One region of the Spongiibacter tropicus DSM 19543 genome, then DNA from elsewhere that is predicted to be linked to it. Evidence: predicted binding sites of a transcription regulator. Region 1 holds the regulator's gene; each other region holds the start of a gene.
The links. The regulator sigma-54, encoded in region 1, starts transcription at its own class of promoters, with help from an activator protein. The targets are predictions, from matches to a motif close to TGGCACANNNNTTGCNNT.
Positions count from the first base shown of each region.

Region 2: a site for sigma-54 is predicted at 4,850-4,867, ahead of glnL (nitrogen regulation protein NR(II)). Genes of this name have one in related genera too.
Region 3: a site for sigma-54 is predicted at 4,434-4,451, ahead of doeB2 (N(2)-acetyl-L-2,4-diaminobutanoate deacetylase DoeB2). Genes of this name have one in related genera too.

Region 1 is NZ_ATUS01000002.1:238,732-245,186, forward strand. It holds gene G411_RS0112755 (KdsC family phosphatase) at 1-335, shown strand, start outside; gene lptC (LPS export ABC transporter periplasmic protein LptC) at 338-913, shown strand; gene lptA (lipopolysaccharide transport periplasmic protein LptA) at 897-1,445, shown strand; gene lptB (LPS export ABC transporter ATP-binding protein) at 1,445-2,170, shown strand; gene G411_RS0112775 (RNA polymerase factor sigma-54) at 2,303-3,784, shown strand; gene hpf (ribosome hibernation-promoting factor, HPF/YfiA family) at 3,861-4,148, shown strand; gene ptsN (PTS IIA-like nitrogen regulatory protein PtsN) at 4,182-4,637, shown strand; gene rapZ (RNase adapter RapZ) at 4,643-5,500, shown strand; gene G411_RS0112795 (HPr family phosphocarrier protein) at 5,520-5,789, shown strand; gene mgtE (magnesium transporter) at 5,909-6,455, shown strand, end outside.
Region 2 is NZ_ATUS01000001.1:2,412,797-2,419,251, forward strand. It holds gene gpmM (2,3-bisphosphoglycerate-independent phosphoglycerate mutase) at 1-355, opposite strand, end outside; gene G411_RS0111360 (rhodanese-like domain-containing protein) at 587-1,003, shown strand; gene grxC (glutaredoxin 3) at 1,017-1,274, shown strand; gene secB (protein-export chaperone SecB) at 1,312-1,806, shown strand; gene G411_RS0111375 (tRNA (cytidine(34)-2'-O)-methyltransferase) at 1,846-2,310, shown strand; gene ntrC (nitrogen regulation protein NR(I)) at 2,316-3,743, opposite strand; gene glnL (nitrogen regulation protein NR(II)) at 3,740-4,816, opposite strand; gene G411_RS0111390 (DUF4124 domain-containing protein) at 5,059-5,559, opposite strand; gene glnA (glutamate--ammonia ligase) at 5,677-6,455, opposite strand, start outside.
Region 3 is NZ_ATUS01000006.1:173,702-180,156, reverse strand. It holds gene G411_RS0118480 (YoaK family protein) at 1-202, opposite strand, end outside; gene dbpA (ATP-dependent RNA helicase DbpA) at 227-1,615, opposite strand; gene cspE (transcription antiterminator/RNA stability regulator CspE) at 1,756-1,962, opposite strand; gene G411_RS21170 (hypothetical protein) at 2,179-2,454, opposite strand; gene G411_RS21165 (PepSY-associated TM helix domain-containing protein) at 2,451-4,031, opposite strand; gene G411_RS22235 (hypothetical protein) at 4,028-4,330, opposite strand; gene doeB2 (N(2)-acetyl-L-2,4-diaminobutanoate deacetylase DoeB2) at 4,590-5,756, shown strand; gene G411_RS0118445 (aspartate aminotransferase family protein) at 5,819-6,455, shown strand, end outside.

The DNA.
Region 1 (6,455 bases):
GCACCTCTGAGCTACTGCTGCGACGTGCCCGCGAGCTGAGCATCGAGCTGATCTATCAGGGGCGTGAAGATAAAGGCACGGCCCTCGAAGAACTGCGCAGCGATCTGGGCCTGCGCTACGAGGAAATCGCCTACGTCGGCGACGACCTGCCCGACCTCGCCGCCATCCGCGCCGCCGGCCTGGGCATCACCGTGGCCAATGGCCACCACTTCGTCGCCCGTCATGCTGACTGGCAAACCCGCGCGACTGGTGGCTCAGGGGCTGTCAGAGAAATCGCCGAACTGATTTTAATGGCTCAAGGCAAGTTAAATGACGCTCTGGAGCAATACTTGTAATCATGGCTTCGCGTAGCTTTCGCATCAATATCGCCTCGGTACTTTCGGTGCTGGCGGCCATCGCCGGTACCGTGATTTACCTGACGCAGTTCAGCGAAAGCGGCAAACTGAGCCTGATCGATAATTTTGACGCCATCCCGGATGTGGACTCCCACCTGCAGGGGATAGAGGGTCTGAAATACAGCGCTGACGGCAATATTGCCTACCGTTGGCAGGCGGAAAGCGCTGATCGAATGATATCCAGCGGCGATATTCGCCTTCAGCAACCCTTTTACGTTGGCGACATCGGCCAGCAACGCCCCTGGACTGCAAACGCCGCATCCGGCACGCTGTCGCAAAATGGCCAATCCCTTGAGTTGCGCCACGACGTGCTGGTAAAAGACCTGATTCGTGAAGCCGAGATCAGTACCCAACAATTGACTATTGACCTGGAACACAGCACCGTCGCGACAGCTCAGCCGCTCGACCTTAAACTGCCCAATGGCACAACGACTTCGGTGGGCATGCGCGCTGACCTCAAACAGGAACGCGTCGAGCTCCTTTCACAGGTAAAGGGACACTATGAACCTCAGCAGTAAACTCCAGCTACTGTGCCTGCTGGCCATGCCACTGACGGTCAGCGCATTACCCAACGACCGCAGCCAGCCGATCAACCTCAGCTCGGACAAGGCCACCTACGAGAACAACCAGGGCATTTATACCGGCAACGTGAACATGTCTCAGGGAAGCCTGAAAATCCGCGCAGACAAGCTGATTATTGTCGAGGACGACCGCAAGGTGCAGAAAGTCATCGCCCATGGCAGCCCGGCGTATTTTGAACAGCAGCCCCGGGCTGAAGAAGGGGTAGTCTCCGCGAGCGCCAGACTGATCGAATACAGCCTGAGCGATGAGGAAATTCTGCTGCAGAAAGACGCCACCATTCGCCATCAGGGTTCAAAAATCAGTGGTGACCGCATTGTGTACAGCGGGCGCAAGCAACTGGTGGTCGCCGATGGCGGCAGCCGAAGCCTCGATGGCCGCGTGCAGATGACACTGCAGCCCCAACAACCCGGCACGGAACCCCCCGAGACTGAACCGGCGCCAGAACCCGACACCGAGAGCACGCCCTGATGCCCGTACTAAAAGCCAGCCATCTCGCCAAAGCCTATAAAGGGCGAGAGGTGATCAAGGATGTGTCACTGAGCATCAACAGCGGCGAAATAGTCGGCCTGCTGGGCCCCAACGGCGCGGGCAAAACCACGTGTTTCTACATGATTGTCGGCATCGTCAACGCCGACAGGGGCCGCATAGAGCTGGATGGCAAAGATCTGACATCGCTGTCAATTCAAGGCCGAGCCCGCCACGGTGTTGGCTACCTGCCCCAGGAAGCGTCGATCTTTCGCAAACTCAGCGTCGCCGACAACATCATGGCGATTCTGGAAACCCGCAGCGACCTCAACCGTCGCCAGCGAAAAGAAAAGCTCGACGCCCTGCTGCAGGAGTTCCACATTACCCACATCCGTAAATCGCCCGGCATGGCGCTGTCCGGCGGCGAGCGCCGACGCGTCGAAATCGCTCGCGCGCTGGCGACAGAGCCGAGTTTTATTTTGCTCGACGAGCCCTTTGCCGGCGTCGACCCCATCTCGGTTAACGACATACAGCACATTATTCGACACCTTCAGGCCCGCGGAATCGGCGTGTTAATCACCGATCACAATGTACGAGAAACCCTCGATATCTGCGAAAAAGCCTACATCGTCGGCGAAGGTCGTATTGTTGCCGAAGGCAACGCCGAATCCGTACTCAACAACCAGGTCGTCAGGGATATTTATCTTGGCGATAAGTTCACGTTGTGATAGGAAAAATCGGCACAGCAATTGCTTTATACGCCTATTGCAGCCGCTCTCCGGCAGGACTACACTGACCTTAAAGTGCCGCCAATCAGGCACAAATGTCTTCAGAATTTGGTGTAGTAGAAACCGCTGCCTATGAAACAATCGCTCCAGCTTAAAGTCGGTCAGCAGCTGACCATGACCCCCCAGCTGCAACAGGCGATTCGTTTATTGCAACTGTCCACCCTCGACCTTCAACAGGAAATCCAGTCTGCTTTGGACTCCAATCCGCTTCTGGAACTGGAGGAAGAAAACGACACCCCCGAGCAAGACAGCAACAGTCAGTCAAAAAGCAGCGATACCAAAAACGACAGCAGCAGCAACGAAAGCGAGCCCACCGCCAGCGACGCAGACAGCGAATGGGCCGAGCGCAGCGAAATACCCGAGGACCTGCCGGTAGACAGCCAATGGGATGACGTTTACCAAAGCTCCGGCCCGGCGAGCAGCGCTCCCAGCGGCGATGACGATTACAGCAATGACTACCGCCACGGCAGCTCAGATTCCCTGCAAGACCACCTGCGCTGGCAGCTCAACCTGAGTCGCCTGTCTGAAATCGATCAGTTCATTGCCGATGCCATCATCGACGCCATCGACGAAAAAGGCCGCCTGACCGTCACGCCTGAAGAGTTGGTGGATGCCTTCGACAATGAAGACGTCGAAATCGAAGAAGTCCACGCCGTCCTTCACTTGATTCAGCAGTTTGACCCCCCTGGCGTCGGTGGCCGGGATTTACAGGAGTGTCTGCTTATTCAGTTGCGGCAGTTGCCCCGCGAGACGCTTTATCTGCAAGAGGCCATGCAGATTGTAGAGCAGCATATGGACCAGCTCGGCAACCGCGACTACAACCAGATTATGCGCCGCTGTCGCCTCAAGGAAGATCAGCTTCGGGATACACTGCTGCTGATCCAGTCCCTGAACCCCACGCCCGGCGATGCAATCAGTAGCGGCGATACCGAATACGTCGTCCCGGATGTCTTCGTCAGTAAAAAAGACGGCCGCTGGCTGGTGGAACTCAACCCGGATATTGCCCCGAAAATCCAAATCAACTCGCACTATGCGGCACTGGCCAAAAGCAGTACCAGCAGCGAAAAAGACTATATTCGCGACAACCTCCAGGAAGCGCGCTGGTTTATCAAAAGTCTGCAGAGCCGCAATGAAACCCTGATGAAAGTCGCCAGCAAAATCGTCGAGTATCAGCGAGGCTTTCTCGAATACGGCGACGAGGCGATGAAACCGTTGGTGTTGCATGACATTGCCGACGCCGTGGGCATGCACGAATCCACGATCTCGCGGGTCACCACCCAGAAGTACATGCATACACCGCGGGGCATTTACGAGCTGAAATACTTTTTCTCCAGCCACGTATCGACCGATACCGGCGGCGAGTGCTCATCGACCGCCATTCGCGCGCTGATCAAAAAGCTGATCGCCGCAGAAAATCCGCGAAAGCCACTCAGCGACAGCAAGATTACCGAACTGTTGGCCGAACAGGGTATCAAGGTCGCGCGGAGAACCATCGCCAAGTACCGAGAATCACTGGTCATTCCCCCCTCTAATGAGCGGAAGCGACTGGTATAGCTGGCTGCGTTAAATCGCGCAGCCCTGACCCTACGCCGGGAGGCGCAGGACGATCTGAGTGTAAAAGGAGCAAGATATGCAGATAACTGTCAGTGGTCACCACGTTGAAGTTACACCGGCACTGCGTGAATACGTCAATAACAAGCTTGCCAAACTGCAACGACATTTCGACAATATCACCAATACGGACGTTACGCTCTCAGTCGAGAAGCTGGTACAAAAAGCGGAAGCGACAGTGCATGTGGCAGGCGCGGACCTGTTTGCCACATGCGAATCGGAAGATATGTATGCTGCGATCGACAGCCTGACCGACAAGCTGGATCGCCAGTTGATCAAACACAAGGAAAAACACCTGGGCCGGTAAGCGCCGGGCCGGTTTTTCCGGATACCTAATAATATGAGCCTTAATGCGATACTGAGCCAAGGACGTACCCACTGGGGTACGTCCGTAGGCAGTAAAAAACGTCTTCTTGAACAGATCTCGATATTTGTCGCCGACGACAATAGCCAGTTCAACGCTGACGATCTGTTCAACGAACTCCTTGCCCGAGAGCGACTGGGTAGCACGGGTATCGGTCACGGGGTTGCGATTCCCCACTGCCGAAGCCAGCAGTGTACGGCGATTACCGGCATTCTGCTGAAGCTCGCCGAGCCCATCGATTTCGAGGCCATCGACGATCAACCCGTCGACCTGGTGTTCGCACTCATTGTTCCTGCGGAAGCCCACGACGAGCACATCAAAGTGCTGGCCAGTCTAGCCAATGTGTTTAACGACGACGGCTTTCGTCAACAGCTGCGCAACGCGGGCAGCGATGAAGCCCTGTACACTACTGCTGTAACCCGCGCGCCCTGATCGCCATGAAACTGATCATTATCAGTGGCCGCTCGGGATCAGGGAAAAGTACGGCACTTCATCAACTGGAGGACGAGGGCTTTTACGCCATCGACAATCTACCAGTTTCCCTGTTACCGGCGCTGGTACATGAGCTCTCGCAAAGCCAGCTCAAGGTCCATCAACAGGTCGCCGTTTGTATCGACGCCCGCAACTCTCCTGACGAACTCTCGCGCTTCAAGTCCCTTTGCGAGCAGGTTCGGGACCTCGCACAGTTGCGAATCATTTTTCTGGATGCCAGCGACGACAAGTTGATAAAACGCTTCAGCGAGACTCGCCGTCGCCACCCGTTGACCACAGCGAATCAACCGCTCAGCGATGCAATACGACAGGAAACCACGCTGCTCGAACCCGTAGTGATGGAAGCGTCATTAACCATCGACAGCAGCGATATGACAGTACATGAGCTGCGCGCCACAATCCGCGACAGGGTGCTGGGTGTCGATGCCAATCGTATGTCGCTGCAGTTGAAATCATTTGGCTTTAAACGCGGCCTGCCAATAGATGCCGATCAGGTCTACGATCTGCGCATGTTACCCAATCCTCACTGGGATGAGTCTCTGCGCGCCCTGAGTGGCCGCGACGAAGGTGTCAGAAACTTTCTCGACGGGCAGCCGATGGTCGAAACCATGTACCGGGACATTCTCAATTATCTGGAACACTGGCTGCCACATATCGAAAAAGGTAACCGCAGCTACTTCACCGTTGCCATTGGCTGCACAGGTGGCCAGCACCGCTCCGTGTATATGGTAGAGCGCCTTGCAGCAGCACTCAGAGCACAATGCCCTGATCTCCAGGTTCGCCATCGCGAACTCCAGCACTGAGCCCCGGCGGAGCGAACCCATGCAAGAAACCCGTATTACCATCATTAATAAACTCGGTCTTCACGCCCGAGCCGCCTCAAAATTTGTGTCGACCAGTGCCGCATTCAGTGCCGATGTCGCGGTGTGCAGTAACGACAAATGGGTCGATGGCAAGAGCATTATGTCCGTCATGATGCTGGCCGCCAGCAGAGGAACCGAAATTCAAATTCGCTGTGAGGGTGATGACGAAGAGCAAGCCCTGTCGGCACTCGTTGAGCTGATTAATGACTATTTCGGCGAAGGCGAGTAAGGCGTTTTAGTACATTTCCTGCAAAACCCGACGGTGACAATTGTTGCCCGCCCCAGATTCAAGGATAATTCGGGACAATTCCAGATCGCCGACGACGGCGGCACTACGCAGGGAGTGTTATGGCTCAACCCGGAGAAAAGCATTTAACCGCCAGCCGCCTCGAACTCCTGAACGAGGCGCTGGGCTCCGGTGCCTTCCTGCAAATCCGCCGCATGCTCAACGGCCTGCCACCGGTCGATGCTGCCCACCTGATCGAATCCACCCCGCAGAAAGTGCGGGGCGTACTCTGGCAACTGGTCGACAGCGAGAACGAGGGGGATATTCTCCAGCACCTCAGCGATGAAGTGCAAAGCCAGTTCCTTCGGCAAATGGACGCCGAGGAAGTCGCGGCCATCACTGAAGGCCTCGAAGCCGATGATATTGCCGATATTCTCCAGCAGCTTCCCGATCGTGTTATTCGCGAAGTGCTGGAATCCATGGACCACCAGGACCGCCTGCGCGTAGAACACATTCTGTCCTACGACGAGGACAGCGCCGGTGGTCTGATGAACACCGACACCATAACGGTGCGGCCCAATATTACTCTGGACGTTGCCCTGCGCTACCTGCGCCGTCACGAAGAGCTGCCGGAGATGACCGACAGCCTGATTGTGGTCAACCGCAACG
Region 2 (6,455 bases), on a different contig from region 1:
CGAGAATATGCACAGCCTTGTCGGCGGCTACGGCTTTATCGATATTCTCTTTATATACCGCGTTGTCGAAGAAGCTGCCGTCTTCAATCTCTTTGTCGATCCGGGTGATGTTCTGATAAATGATGCGACCGGCGCCCAGGCTCATGTGACCGACTTCTGAGTTACCCATTTGTCCGTCGGGCAGGCCCACGTCGAGACCGGAGCCGGAGATCAGGGTGTGAGGCTGGTTTTTCCACAGGGCATCCCAGGTGGGCGTGTTGGCGTGGTAAATGGCGTTGTCCTCGGGGGCTTCGCGGTAGCCAAAGCCATCGAGAATAATCAGTACCACCGGAGTTTTTGCCTGTGTGTCAGCCATAGTGCGGGAATCCGTTTTCAGTCGTGGAGGCCTTGCATGAAAGGTGTGGGCAGGGCCGCGAACAGTAAATGCCCCATTGTAACTTTTCCTGTGGGAAGCGACCACGCCCGGCGTGGTGAGAATTCCCGACTAGCCGTGTATACTCAGGCCTTTTCGCGCGCCGGAGCTGCCTTTCCGGTGCTGCGGTATCGGTCTGGCGCCCGGTCGTCGGGTCTCATTCAGAGAGAATTCATGGAAAAACTGATCTTGTTTGTTGCAGAACAGTGGATGCTGGTTGGCGGTCTGCTGTCCTGTGTGATGTTGCTGAGCTTCCACGAGTCGCGCCGCGCCGGGAAGCAGCTTACCCCGCATCAAGTAGTGTCGCTGGTGAATCAGGAAAGCCCTGTGCTGCTGGATTTGCGTGATAAGGGCGATTACAACAAAGGCCACATCATCGACTCGGTGAACTTGCCTTATGCCAAGCTCGACGGCGAGATTGAGCGTGTTGCCAGTGATAAATCCAAACCGGTCGTGCTGATCTGCAAGCTTGGTCAGCATTCCAGTGCGGCCGGGAAGAAACTGGCCGCTATGGGTTACAGTCAGGTTTACCGCCTTAAAGGTGGTGTCGGCGAATGGCAGGCAATGCAAATGCCTTTGGTAAAAAGCTGAGTCGGATGCCGCGATGCGTGATGTAACCATTTATACCACCCGCTTCTGCCCCTACTGCGTGCGTGCCAAACAGTTGCTGACGCACAAGCAAGTGGCGTTCAAGGATATTCCCGTCGATGGCCGCAGTGACCTGCGCCAGGATTTGCTGCAGCGCACCGGGCAGCGAACTGTGCCGCAGATATGGGTGGGCGACACCCATGTCGGTGGCTGTGATGAACTGTTTGCGCTGGAGCGCGCAGGCAAGCTGGACGCCATGCTGGCCGACGGCTAATAAAACGATAAACCTTTTCAGGAGTTGAGACTCGACAATGGCTGAACAAGACAACGCCCAAGCCCAACAAACCGCCCCCAAATTTGCTTTGCAGCGTCTGTACGTAAAAGATTCATCTTTTGAGTCGCCGTCCAGCCCAGCCGTTTTTTCCAAGGTCTGGAAGCCGAAAATGCACGTCGACCTGAATACTCGCAGTCAGCCTGCTGCAGATAACGTGTATGAAGTGACGTTGACAGTAACAGTGACCGCCAAGCTGGAAGAAGACGAAACGGCGTTTCTGGTGGAAGTCCAGCAAGCCGGTCTGTTCATTGCCGAAGGCATTGAAGGTGAGGCATTGACGCAACTGCTGGGCATCGCCTGCCCGAATATGCTGTTCCCTTATGTACGCGAAGCGGTTGATGCCCTGGCTGTAAAAGGTGGCTTCCCGGCGCTGGCACTGCAGCCCGTCAACTTTGAAGCGCTCTATCGCCAAGCCAAGCAACAGGCCGAGCAGAAAGCGGCCGAAGCTGGCGACAGTGCCACGACTCACTAGTCGATGACTGCCGGGGTGTGAGCCCCGGCCATTCCCCTCGTGTTTCACATTGCTCTTCACGAGCCGAAGATCGCTCCCAATACCGGCAATATTATTCGGCTGGTGGCAAATAATGGCTGCCATCTGCACCTGATTGAGCCGCTGGGTTTTGATCTGGAAGAGAAGAAGCTGCGCCGTGCAGGGCTGGACTATCGCGACTTGGCGAGAGTGACGCGTCACGCGGATTACGCGGCGTTTCTGCAGTCCGTTGCCGGACGACGAATTTTTGCGCTGACCACCAAGGGCAAACGCAGCTATGCCGATGTGAGCTACCAGCCCGGAGACGTGTTGTTATTTGGTTCGGAAACGGCAGGTTTGCCCGCCGATATCCGCGAGTCGCTGGGTCCGGATCACTGCCTGAGAGTGCCGATGATGGCAGACGCACGCAGCCTCAATTTATCCAACACCGTGGCACTGGTCAGCTACGAGGCCTGGCGGCAGCAGGGGTTTGAGGGCGCGTTGTAGACGACTTATTCGTCGTCTTCGTCGCCACCCATATTCAGCTCTTTGATTTTGCGGGTGAGGGTGTTGCGGCCCCAGCCCAGCAGGTTGGCTGCATCGCGGCGGCGGCCGTGAGTGTGTTTCAGCGCGACCTCAATCATCACTTTCTCAAACTCGGGCACCGCGCGATCCAGCAGCTTGTCGCGGCCCAGCAGTAATTCCTGATCGGCCCAGCGACGCAGATTCTCCTGCCAGTTTGAGGCCGGGGTGCCGGTCTCTCCGCTTTCACTGCGCTGCAGCAGCTCGGGCGGGAGGTCGTCGATATGGACTTCCCGGCCCGAGGCCATCACCGTCAGCCAGCGGCAGGTATTTTCCAGTTGGCGGACGTTGCCCGGCCAGTCCAGTTGGCTGAGGTATTCCTCGGTATCTGGCAGCAGGCGTTTGGGTTCAACGTTCAATTCGCTGCCCGCCTTGGTGAAAAAGTGCTGCATCAGTTTGGGAATGTCTTCGCGACGTTCTGCCAGTTTCGGCAGGTGAATGCGAATCACGTTGAGGCGGTGAAAAAGGTCTTCCCGAAAGCTGTTGTTCTGCACCAGTTTTTCAAGGTTCTGGTGGGTGGCGGCGATGATGCGCACATCCACTTTCACCGGTGTGTGACCGCCAACGCGGTAGAACTCACTGTCGGCCAGCACCCGCAACAGGCGGGTCTGGGTTTCGGCGGGCATATCGCCGATCTCGTCCAGAAACAGTGTGCCGCCGTTGGCCTGTTCAAAGCGTCCACGACGTTGAGCGGTGGCGCCGGTAAAGGCGCCTTTCTCGTGGCCGAACAGTTCCGATTCCATCAGGTCTTTGGGAATGGCGGCCATGTTCAGCGCAATAAAAGGTTTGTTCGCGCGGGGGCTGTGGCGGTGCAGGGCCTGTGCGACGAGTTCTTTGCCAGTACCGGATTCACCGTTAATCAACACCGTGATGTTGGACTGCGAGAGCCGACCGATGGCGCGAAACACTTCCTGCATGGCCGGGGCTTCACCAATAATTTCGGTGCTTTCCAGCGGTTGTTCTTCCGGCAGGGTCGCTTTGTTTTTCTCGGCGTGCTGCAGGGCGCGCTGGGTGGTGGCGACGACTTCATCCACGTCGAAGGGTTTGGGCAGATACTCAAACGCGCCGCCCTGATAGGAGGCGACCGCGCTATCGAGGTCGGAGTGAGCGGTAGTGATAATGACTGGCAGGCCGGGGTGAATGTCGCCAATACGTGACAGCAGCTTCAAGCCGTCCATGCCGGGCATGCGGATATCGCTGATCACCGCATCGGGGGCGCCGGTTTCCAGGTGGGCGAGCAGTGCATCGCCGGTCTCGAAACTACGAGTGTCGATACCCGCCTGGGTAAGGGCTTTCTCCAATACCCAGCGGATGGACTTGTCATCGTCGGCAACCCATACGGTGCTGTTCTGTGTCATTGCTCATGCTCCACGGGAATAAACAGCGAGAACTCCGTTCGACCGGGTTCGCTGCGGCACTCTATAAGGCCTTGGTGGTGGTTGAGGATGGACTGGGAGATGGAAAGCCCGAGTCCTGAGCCGTCGGCGCGGCCACTGATCATAGGCAGGAAGATGGATTGCGCGATATCGGGAGGGATGCCCGGCCCATTGTCGATAATGTCCACACGGCAGACGAGGCGGTGGCGGTGCGATCCGATGGTGAACTGTCGCAGCGTACGCGTGCGCAGGGTAATGCTGGGCGTTTCGTGTTCCGGTGGTGACTGGTTCAGCGCCTGCAGGGCATTGCGCATGATATTGAGCACGGCCTGGATAAGCTGTTCCCGGTCACCGGTGATGTCGGGGATGCTGGGGTCGTAATCGCGAATAATGCGCACATTGCCGCTGCTTTCGACCTCAATCAACTGCCGCACGCGCTCCAGTACCTCGTGGATGTTGGTGGGCTTTTGATCGGGTACCTTGTTGGGGCCGAGCATATTGTCCACCAGATTGCGCAGGCGGTCGGCCTCTTCAATGATGATGTTGGTGTAGTCGTGCAGGCGCGGGTCATCCAGTTCTCTGGCCAGTAGCTGCGCCGCACCGCGGAGACCGCCGAGTGGGTTTTTGATCTCGTGGGCGATGCCGCGCAGCAGAGCCTTACTGCTTTGCTGTGAGGTCAGCAGACCTTCTTCCCGGCTGATGCGCAGCAGCCGATCCAACGGCTGCAGTTCGATGATCAGTGATGTGCGGCGGGTATCAACAATCGGCGTTACCGCGTAATCGACCGTGATTTCCTCGCCGGAGCGCAATGTGAGTACGGTCTCGCGCTTGGTGTAGGCCTCGCGGTTATTGATGGCATCCAACAGTTTCACGACGGTGTCTTCTTCCTCGTGAAACAGCGTGGTGATGGCTTCTCCGTGGATACGCTGATCAGACACCGCAAGCAGAGACTCCGCCGCCGGATTGATATAGCTGACGGTCAGATTGGGCTCGACCAGCAAGATTGCTGTCTTCAGGTTGTCGAGTATGTGGTGGTGCAGATTGTTTGGGGGCATAGCGTCGCGGCTGTCTTCGTTATGGGGCATAAGAAAGCAATATCCAGGCCAGCGCCCTAAATCGGGGTCACAATCCAGCACATGGCATGGCAGGCTGCGGAAGGCCTTGCCCTGCGCTGGGTCGGGCGATTATTCGCCGCCCGTAATTGGGTCGCGATGAGTGTTGTAGAAAAACAGTATGCACCAAGATAGTGCTTGGCGCGTGAAGGGAAGCGCGTTTATTTGGTGTTTTTTCGCCGAGGTTAATTATTCGGCCAGCGACTGATGACCGTGACCTGGTCGCGACTGACGATACGGCCATTGTGATCCACTAATTCTGCGCTGATTTGGTGCTCGCCGCGGTGTAGGAAGGGGATGCTGGTGGAGGTGGTTGCGCCCTCACTCAACACCTTGCCGTCAACGCGAATGCGGATGCGCTGCCCGTCTTTGAGCGGCTGGGCAAGGCGCACGGCGACAGGCGTGGGAGTGCGGCCATTGGGCAGAACCTGGCCATTGCCGGGCTGCTGAATGTTCAGTGTGTTAGGTGCGGGGCCGAGTACTTTTGGGAATGAGTGTGGCTGGGTGCTGGGTGACACCGCAGGAGTGGTGTTAGTGGGGGCTAGCTCCACAGGGGTAGAGCCCGGCTTTGGCGCGTCGCTGAATACCGCTTGTCCCTGGTCGTCAGTGCTGCGGTAGATCTCACCATAAACTGCTGTAGCCAGCAGTGACAGGAATAAAAATAGCAGCGTAGGAGCGTGGCGCATGGTCATCTGTCCCGGTATTTCCGTTCAGTGTGCGATGCCAAAGCGCCGCTGGCAAGTCTTTGCCGCAGGCATAAAAAAAGCCCGCCGAAGCGGGCTTTCTGCGATCAGGCCCAAGCCTTATACGCTGTAGTACATGTCGAACTCAACAGGGTGAGTGGTCATGTTCAGGCGCTCGATCTCTTGTGATTTCAGCTCGATGTAAGCGTCGATCATGTCGTCGTCGAAGACGCCGCCAGCGGTCAGGAAGGCGCGGTCTGCATCCAGAGCTTGCAGCGCTTGCTCCAGGCTAGAGGCAACAGTTGGGATTTCCGCGGCTTCTTCTGCAGGCAGATCGTACAGATCTTTGTCAGCAGCATCGCCGGGGTGGATCTTGTTCTGGATGCCGTCCAGGCCAGCCATCAGCAGGGCTGCGAAAGCCAGGTAGGGGTTCGCAGAGGGATCCGGGAAGCGAACTTCGATACGGCGCGCTTTCGGGTTGCTGATGAACGGAATACGGATAGAGGCAGAGCGGTTACGGGCAGAGTAGGCCAGCATAACGGGCGCTTCGAAGCCGGGAACCAGACGCTTATACGAGTTAGTAGAAGCATTGGTGAAGGCGTTGATAGCGCGAGCGTGCTTGATAACGCCGCCGATGTAGTACAGCGCAGTTTCAGACAGGCCGCCGTAAGTGTCGCCGGTGAACAGGTTCTGGCCGTCTTTGCTCAGAGACATGTGTACGTGCATGCCGCTACCGTTGTCGCCGACAACAGGCTTGGGCATGAAGGTGGCAGTTTTGCCGTAGGCGTGGGCCACGTTGTGTACACAGTACTTCAGTACCTGTACTTCGTCAGCTTTCTTAACGGCAGAGTTCGGGCCGACACCGATTTCACACTGACCGGCGGTGCCGACTTCGTGGT
Region 3 (6,455 bases), on a different contig from region 1:
GCAGAAAGCTGAGCAGGATCACCGCGAGGTGCCAGGCATCGCTGCCCTGCAGCAGTGCCGCGCCCAGCAAGCTGGCCGTGCCGGAGAGATGGGAAATTGACTGATGGGCAAACCCCAGGAGCCCGACGGCGTTGACGGTTCCCGCCAGCCAGGCCAGGGTAAACGCGCCGAGTTCCAGCCAGCGGGGCAGGCGTCGGATCATCGAGACCACTCCCTGTAAGAAGGATTAACGGATCTTTCGGGCCCTCACACTGCGCCCCTTCAGTTTGCCGGCACTGAGTACCCGCAGCGCCTCATCGGCGGCGCGGCGTTTTACCGCCACATAGGCGCACTGATCAAAGATATGGATTTTGCCGACATCCGAACCCGCCACACGCTCGCCCCGGGTCAGCGCCCCAAGGATATCACCCGGACGGATTTTCTGTTTTTTGCCCACATCCAGTTGCAGACAGTGCATCGGGGGCGAGTAGGCAGGCCCATCCAATACGGCCGGGTGAGGAAGTTCTCCCATTAACAGCTCCACCCCGTCCGCTTCCAGTCGCGCCAGTTTGTGCTGTTCTCGCTCGGTAAACAGGCTGGCGGCTTCGCCACTGGCACCCGCGCGACCCGTACGGCCCACACGATGCGTGTGCACCTCGGCATCGCGAGCAATATGGTAGTTAATCACCATATTCAAATCTTCAATATCCAGCCCCCGGGCGGCAACATCTGTTGCCACCAGCACCGAAGCGCTGTGATTGGCAAAACACACCAATGCACGATCCCGCGCACGCTGGTCCAGCTCGCCATGCAGAGCGATGACATTCAAGCGGTAATCACGCAGAACGGAAGCCAACTCCTCGGTATCGCGGCGGGTGTTGCAGAACACCACGGCGGAATCGGGGCGACGGTCCAGCAGCAAACGCGCCACAGCATCGGCGCGGGCCTCATTGTTTTCCACCTGGTAAAAACGCTGATCGATGGTGCTTCGCCGGTGTTGCTCGGCAATCTTCAACAACTCGGGGTCACGCATCACCCGACGGGCAATCTGCTGGATTTGCTCGGGGTAAGTGGCACTGAACAGCAGGCTCTGACGACTGGCGGGCACCTCGGCAACAATCGCGTCAAGCGTCTCCTGAAAGCCCATTTCCAGCATGCGATCGGCTTCGTCCAACACCAGGGTATGCACCTGCTCCAGCTTCAGATTGCGCTTGCGCAGGTGGTCGTGCACCCGACCCGGTGTACCGACAATGATATGGGCGCCGTGCGCCAGTGAACTGACCTGTGGGCCAAAGGGCATACCGCCACAGAGAGTGAGAATCTTGACGTTGTGCACGCCACGCGCCAGCTTGCGCAGCTCTCTGGCAACCTGATCGGCCAGCTCGCGCGTGGGGCATAACACCAAGCCCTGCACAGCGAAGCGTTTGACCTCAAGCTTATTGAGCAAGCCGAGGCCAAAGGCGACCGTTTTACCGGAACCGGTTTTCGCCTGTCCGACCAAATCGCTGCCCGCCAATATGCGCGGCAGTGCCGCGGCCTGAATCGCGGTCATATCGCGATAGCCCAGCGACGCCAGATTATCGAGTAGGCCCGCCGCCAATGGCAGTGTGTGAAAGCTCGTCTCGCTCAAGTTCATTCCAACTGTGTGATGCCTCGGAGAGATCATACCGAAATCAGGAGGCCATAAACGAAAAAAGGCAGAACCCGATGGTTCTGCCCTTTCTCTACAGGCTGACCGTAGCCAGTGCAGTTTCCCGCAATGCGCGGGAGTCGGCCTTACAGGACGACGATGTTCTCAGCCTGAGGACCTTTCTGGCCTTGGCTAACAGTGAACTCAACTTGCTGACCTTCAACCAGGGTTTTGAAGCCTGAGCCGCTGATCGCGCTGAAGTGAGCGAATACGTCGGGGCCGTTTTCCTGAGCGATGAAGCCGAAGCCCTTAGTTTCGTTAAACCATTTAACAGTGCCGGTTACAGTAGACATAATGTGTATTCCTGAATCTTTCAGTAAATAAGTTGCCTCTCATGAGGCGGCCATGCTGGAAGTGTTTCTATTACTTATGAATCAGGACGAGAACTGAACAGAACATCGAAATGGTGTGCATAAATAGTAGTGCTACGTTCTAGCGCCACGCACTATAGCGGGAAAAAACAGCGCGGTATAGCATTTTCGCACGGCACAGGCCCGCTATAGGGATAATTACTGTGACTCGGAGTGAGCAGGTGTCGCCAGCCACAGCGCGCAAAACCACCCCGTCACAAACACCCCCGACAACCAAATCAGTGCCGCTGCCGCATTCCCCAGCAAGAAAACCAGCGGCAGAGCCACGGCAATCGCCAGACACCGGCGCTCAAGGACGGTGGCCTGACTTCGCTGCCGTCGACTGCGCAGACGCTTCGGGTCGCGTATTGCCAGCAACAACAGAGGCAGCGCGCTGAATGCAATGGCCAATCCCGCCAGGAGCTCGGTACTCATGACTTCAGCGCCTCGGGTTCTGACTCTGTCTCAAGCATGGCAGGCGCTGGCGCACGGCGCTGTGTCCACAGCAGCCAGGCCCCGCTGACCAGCAGTAAACCGTCGATCGTCAACACGGCTGGCAAGCCGCCAGAGATCGCGGCCTGCCATCCCAAACCACCGCCCCAGTATCGCGCCGCCGGCAATGCCAGCATTACCAGCGCCATCGCTCGCAGAATACCCCTGCGGCTGCGCGCCGCATCACGCTGCGCAAAGCCGTAAAACGCGGTAAGAGCCATTGCCGCCAGAAAGACGCTCAGCAGGTCGTAAAATGCGGCACTGGGAACCGGCCGACGGGTCACATACACGGCCGCATTGATCAGCAGTGCCAGCGGCAAGCCATAGCCGACGATCACCGTCAGCTTTTCCAGCCAATGCCAGCCCGGCTCGGCCTGTCGACGCCGAGTCCACAACATGAGCCCGGTGAGGGCTACGTAGGCACTGGCAAACCCCATGGCGAACCACAGTATTTTCGAGGCGATACCCGCAAAATTTCCGAAATGCAGCGGTGACATCAGGCTGACCAGATCGCCACCGAGCGAGGGGGCATTCCCCAGCGCCGGGCGCAAACCCAGAAACTCGCCGGAAGCGCCGGCATACGCGACCGCGGATGGCAGCAGTTCACCGTCTCCATTATTCAGGCCGACAAGCAGGCTCGCATCTGCTCGCCCCCAGTGATGAATCTGCAAACTGCTGGGCTCAGCCCCGGTTCGTCGCGCGGCATCCTGTATCATCGCGTCGATATTCGCGAGCGGCGATGGACGATCATCCTCAGCCATAATCGGCGCCAGCAACTCCTCACTGACGGTTTCCACATCGCCACCAAACGCGACGTAGGCGATTGCGGGCAGCCCGATGGCCCCGCCAAAGCTGAAGAACGCACCAGTGAATGACAGCAGAAAGGCAAACGGCAAATTCCAGCTGCCCGCCAGCGCATGGCGGTCGCGCGCAGTGAGCAATCCCCCTTTGCGACGCAGTGTGAACAGCTCTTTGAGCAGGTGGCGGTGGATCAGCAGGCCACTGACCGCCGCGACCAGCATGGCAAACCCCAATACGCCCGTCGCCAGTAACCCCCAGCGCCCCGGCAGCAGCAAATTCACGTGCAGGTCGACCAGAAAATCCCGAAGCGCCCCCACACCCAACTGCCGAAAGACATCCGGCGACAAACCCTCAACCTCGCGAACCACCCGCTGCTGTGCCGGATCAATCAAAAACAGCATTGCCGGTTCTGTACCGTCGTCACCATGGTAGTGAAACAGCGCCCGCAGGTGTTCGCCGGTCCCGGAGAACAGGAAAACCTCATCGAGATAGGCGGGGTCAATTCGCGCAGCAATGTCGGCCATCAGGGCGCCGGTGCCGTTGGGAATCTCCTCAACGGGCGCCACTGGCATGGGATCCGCCCACACGCCAATCGCATCTTCGAACACCGCCAGCGTGCCGGTAACAATCACCGCGTACAACAGCAAACCGAGCGCAACGGCTGACCATCCGTGGATGGCCAACAGGGTTTTGCTGCGCGCCTGCGACAATCGAATCACGCGGCACCTCTGAGCATCAGCTGCCAGACAATCAGTACCAGATGTGCCACCGTTAACGCGCCCACGACAAGATAGGTCCGTCCCAGACGCCCCAGGCAGCTGTAGAAAAACAACACACCCCAAACCGCAGGAAACAGCACCAGCGGGATCGCCACATTGTCGATACGCGCGGGCCCTTCGGGCAACCAGATCGACGCGCCCGCCATCATCACAAAGGCACAGAGAAAGCATAGCGGCCCGGCAAGCAGCCAGCGCGGCCACATCGCATCTGATGAACTCCCTGCCTTCTGTACTGTCACTTTTTTAGGCTCCCGGCCACACGCTTGAAAAGCGCAAGAATACGAAATCAGCCTGCGAATCGCAATTAAGATTCATTTTCAAACAAGGATAGCCGGAGCAGTCTGGCTCGGAACTTGCTGAGACTAAACTTGCTCAGGCTAAAGAGCCCAGCTCGGGCAGAGTGGATCGACACTGGCGCATTGCGCCGCGAGCCACTAGGCTGGAGTAGCAGCGCGGAAACGCTAGCCGCGTATTCCTCACAGCAACGGCAGGAGGACCATGTCTACGGTTTGGCAAGACATTGTGCGCAACGCCATATCACTGCGCCGAGAACTGCACCAACACCCCGAACTGGGCTGGCAGGAGCAGGGTACCGCCGAACGTATCCGCCAGCAGCTCACCGCTCTCGACATCCCCTGGCGGGTCTGCGCCAAAACCGGCACTGTGGCCTGTTTGAATGCCGGCAGCTCCGGCCGTCATATCGCCCTGCGAGGCGATATCGATGCCCTCCCCATTGTTGAGCAAACCGAACTTGACTGGGCCTCGCACACCTCTGGCTGCATGCACGCCTGTGGGCATGACGGCCATACCGCTACGCTCATTGCGACCGCCAGCTGGTTAAAGGCTCACGAAGCCGAACTGCCCGGCCCGGTAACACTGATTTTCCAGCCCGCCGAGGAAGGGGGGCACGGTGCCCGGGAAATGATCCACGACGGTGCATTGGAAAATGTCGATGAAATCTTCGGCTGGCACAATTGGCCCGCCCTTGCCTTTGGTGAACTGATCTGCCCCGACGGCATTGTGATGTGCGGCAACGGCACCTTCAGCATCCGCGTTATCGGACAGGGCGGCCACGCCAGTCAGCCCGAACTCTGTCGCGACCCGGTACTGGGCGCCAGCGCCATTACCCTGGCCCTGCAACAGGTAGTAAGCCGCCGGCTGGCACCACAGGCCAGCGCCGTGCTCAGCATCACCAGTATTGAAGCCCCCAGCGCCGCTACCGTTATCCCCGGCGAGGCCAAGCTGGGTGGCAGCATCCGCGTTCCCGACGAAAACACCCGACAACAACTGAATCAGCTCATAGAGGAGATCGCCCAACAGACAGCCACTGCTTACGGTCTGCAGTGTGAGGTGGAATGCCACCCCCGCTATCAGGCCACCATCAACCATGCCGATGCCGCGAGTCGCGTCCGCCATTGCTGGCGACAACTCTACGGCAGCGACGCCATCAACCACAGCCTGCCGGTGCCGATTATGGCCTCGGAAGACTTCAGCTATTACTTGCGTGAAATTCCCGGCGCTTTCGCCCTTATCGGCGCCGATGACGGGAATGGCCACGACGCCCCCTGTCACAGTGCCTATTACGACTTCAACGACCAGCTAATTCCCAAAGTTGTCCGCCTCTATGCTGCCCTCGCGGGTGCGGCGGACGACCGACTCGGCTAAGCCCCTCGGGGCGAGCACGGCGGTAGCATGGCTGCCGCCGATTCTAAAAATCAGGAGGAAGCATGAGCATTTTTGAGCAACGTGAATCCGAGATCCGCGCCTACTGCCGGACGTACCCGGTAGTGTTCGATACGGCCAGCAATGCGCGCCAGACGGACGACCAGGGTCGCGAGTACATCGATTTTTTCGCCGGCGCAGGGGTGCTGAATTTCGGGCACAACAATCCGCATATGAAGCAGGCGATGATCGACTACCTGCAGCGCGACGGCGTCACCCACAGCCTGGATATGCACACCACCGCCAAGCGCGCCTTTATGGAGGACTTCACCCGCACCATTCTCGAACCCCGACATATGCCCCACAAAATGCAATTCATGGGGCCGACCGGGACCAATGCGGTTGAAGCGGCGTTGAAACTGGCTCGCCGTGTCACCGGGCGCAGTGAAGTGGTGGCGTTCAGCAAGGGCTTTCACGGCATGACGCTCGGCGCATTGGCCTGCACTGCCAACAGTTACTTCCGCTCAGCCGCAGGCGTCTCGCTGGACAATGTCAGTCACTACCCCTTCGACTGCGACGCCGACAGCCGCGACCACACACTGGGAGGCGGTGTTGAAGCGTTGGCGCAACTGCGGGCGCTATACAAGGATGGCAGTGCGGGGCTGGCGCCGCCGGCGGCTTTTCTGGTGGAAACCATTCAGG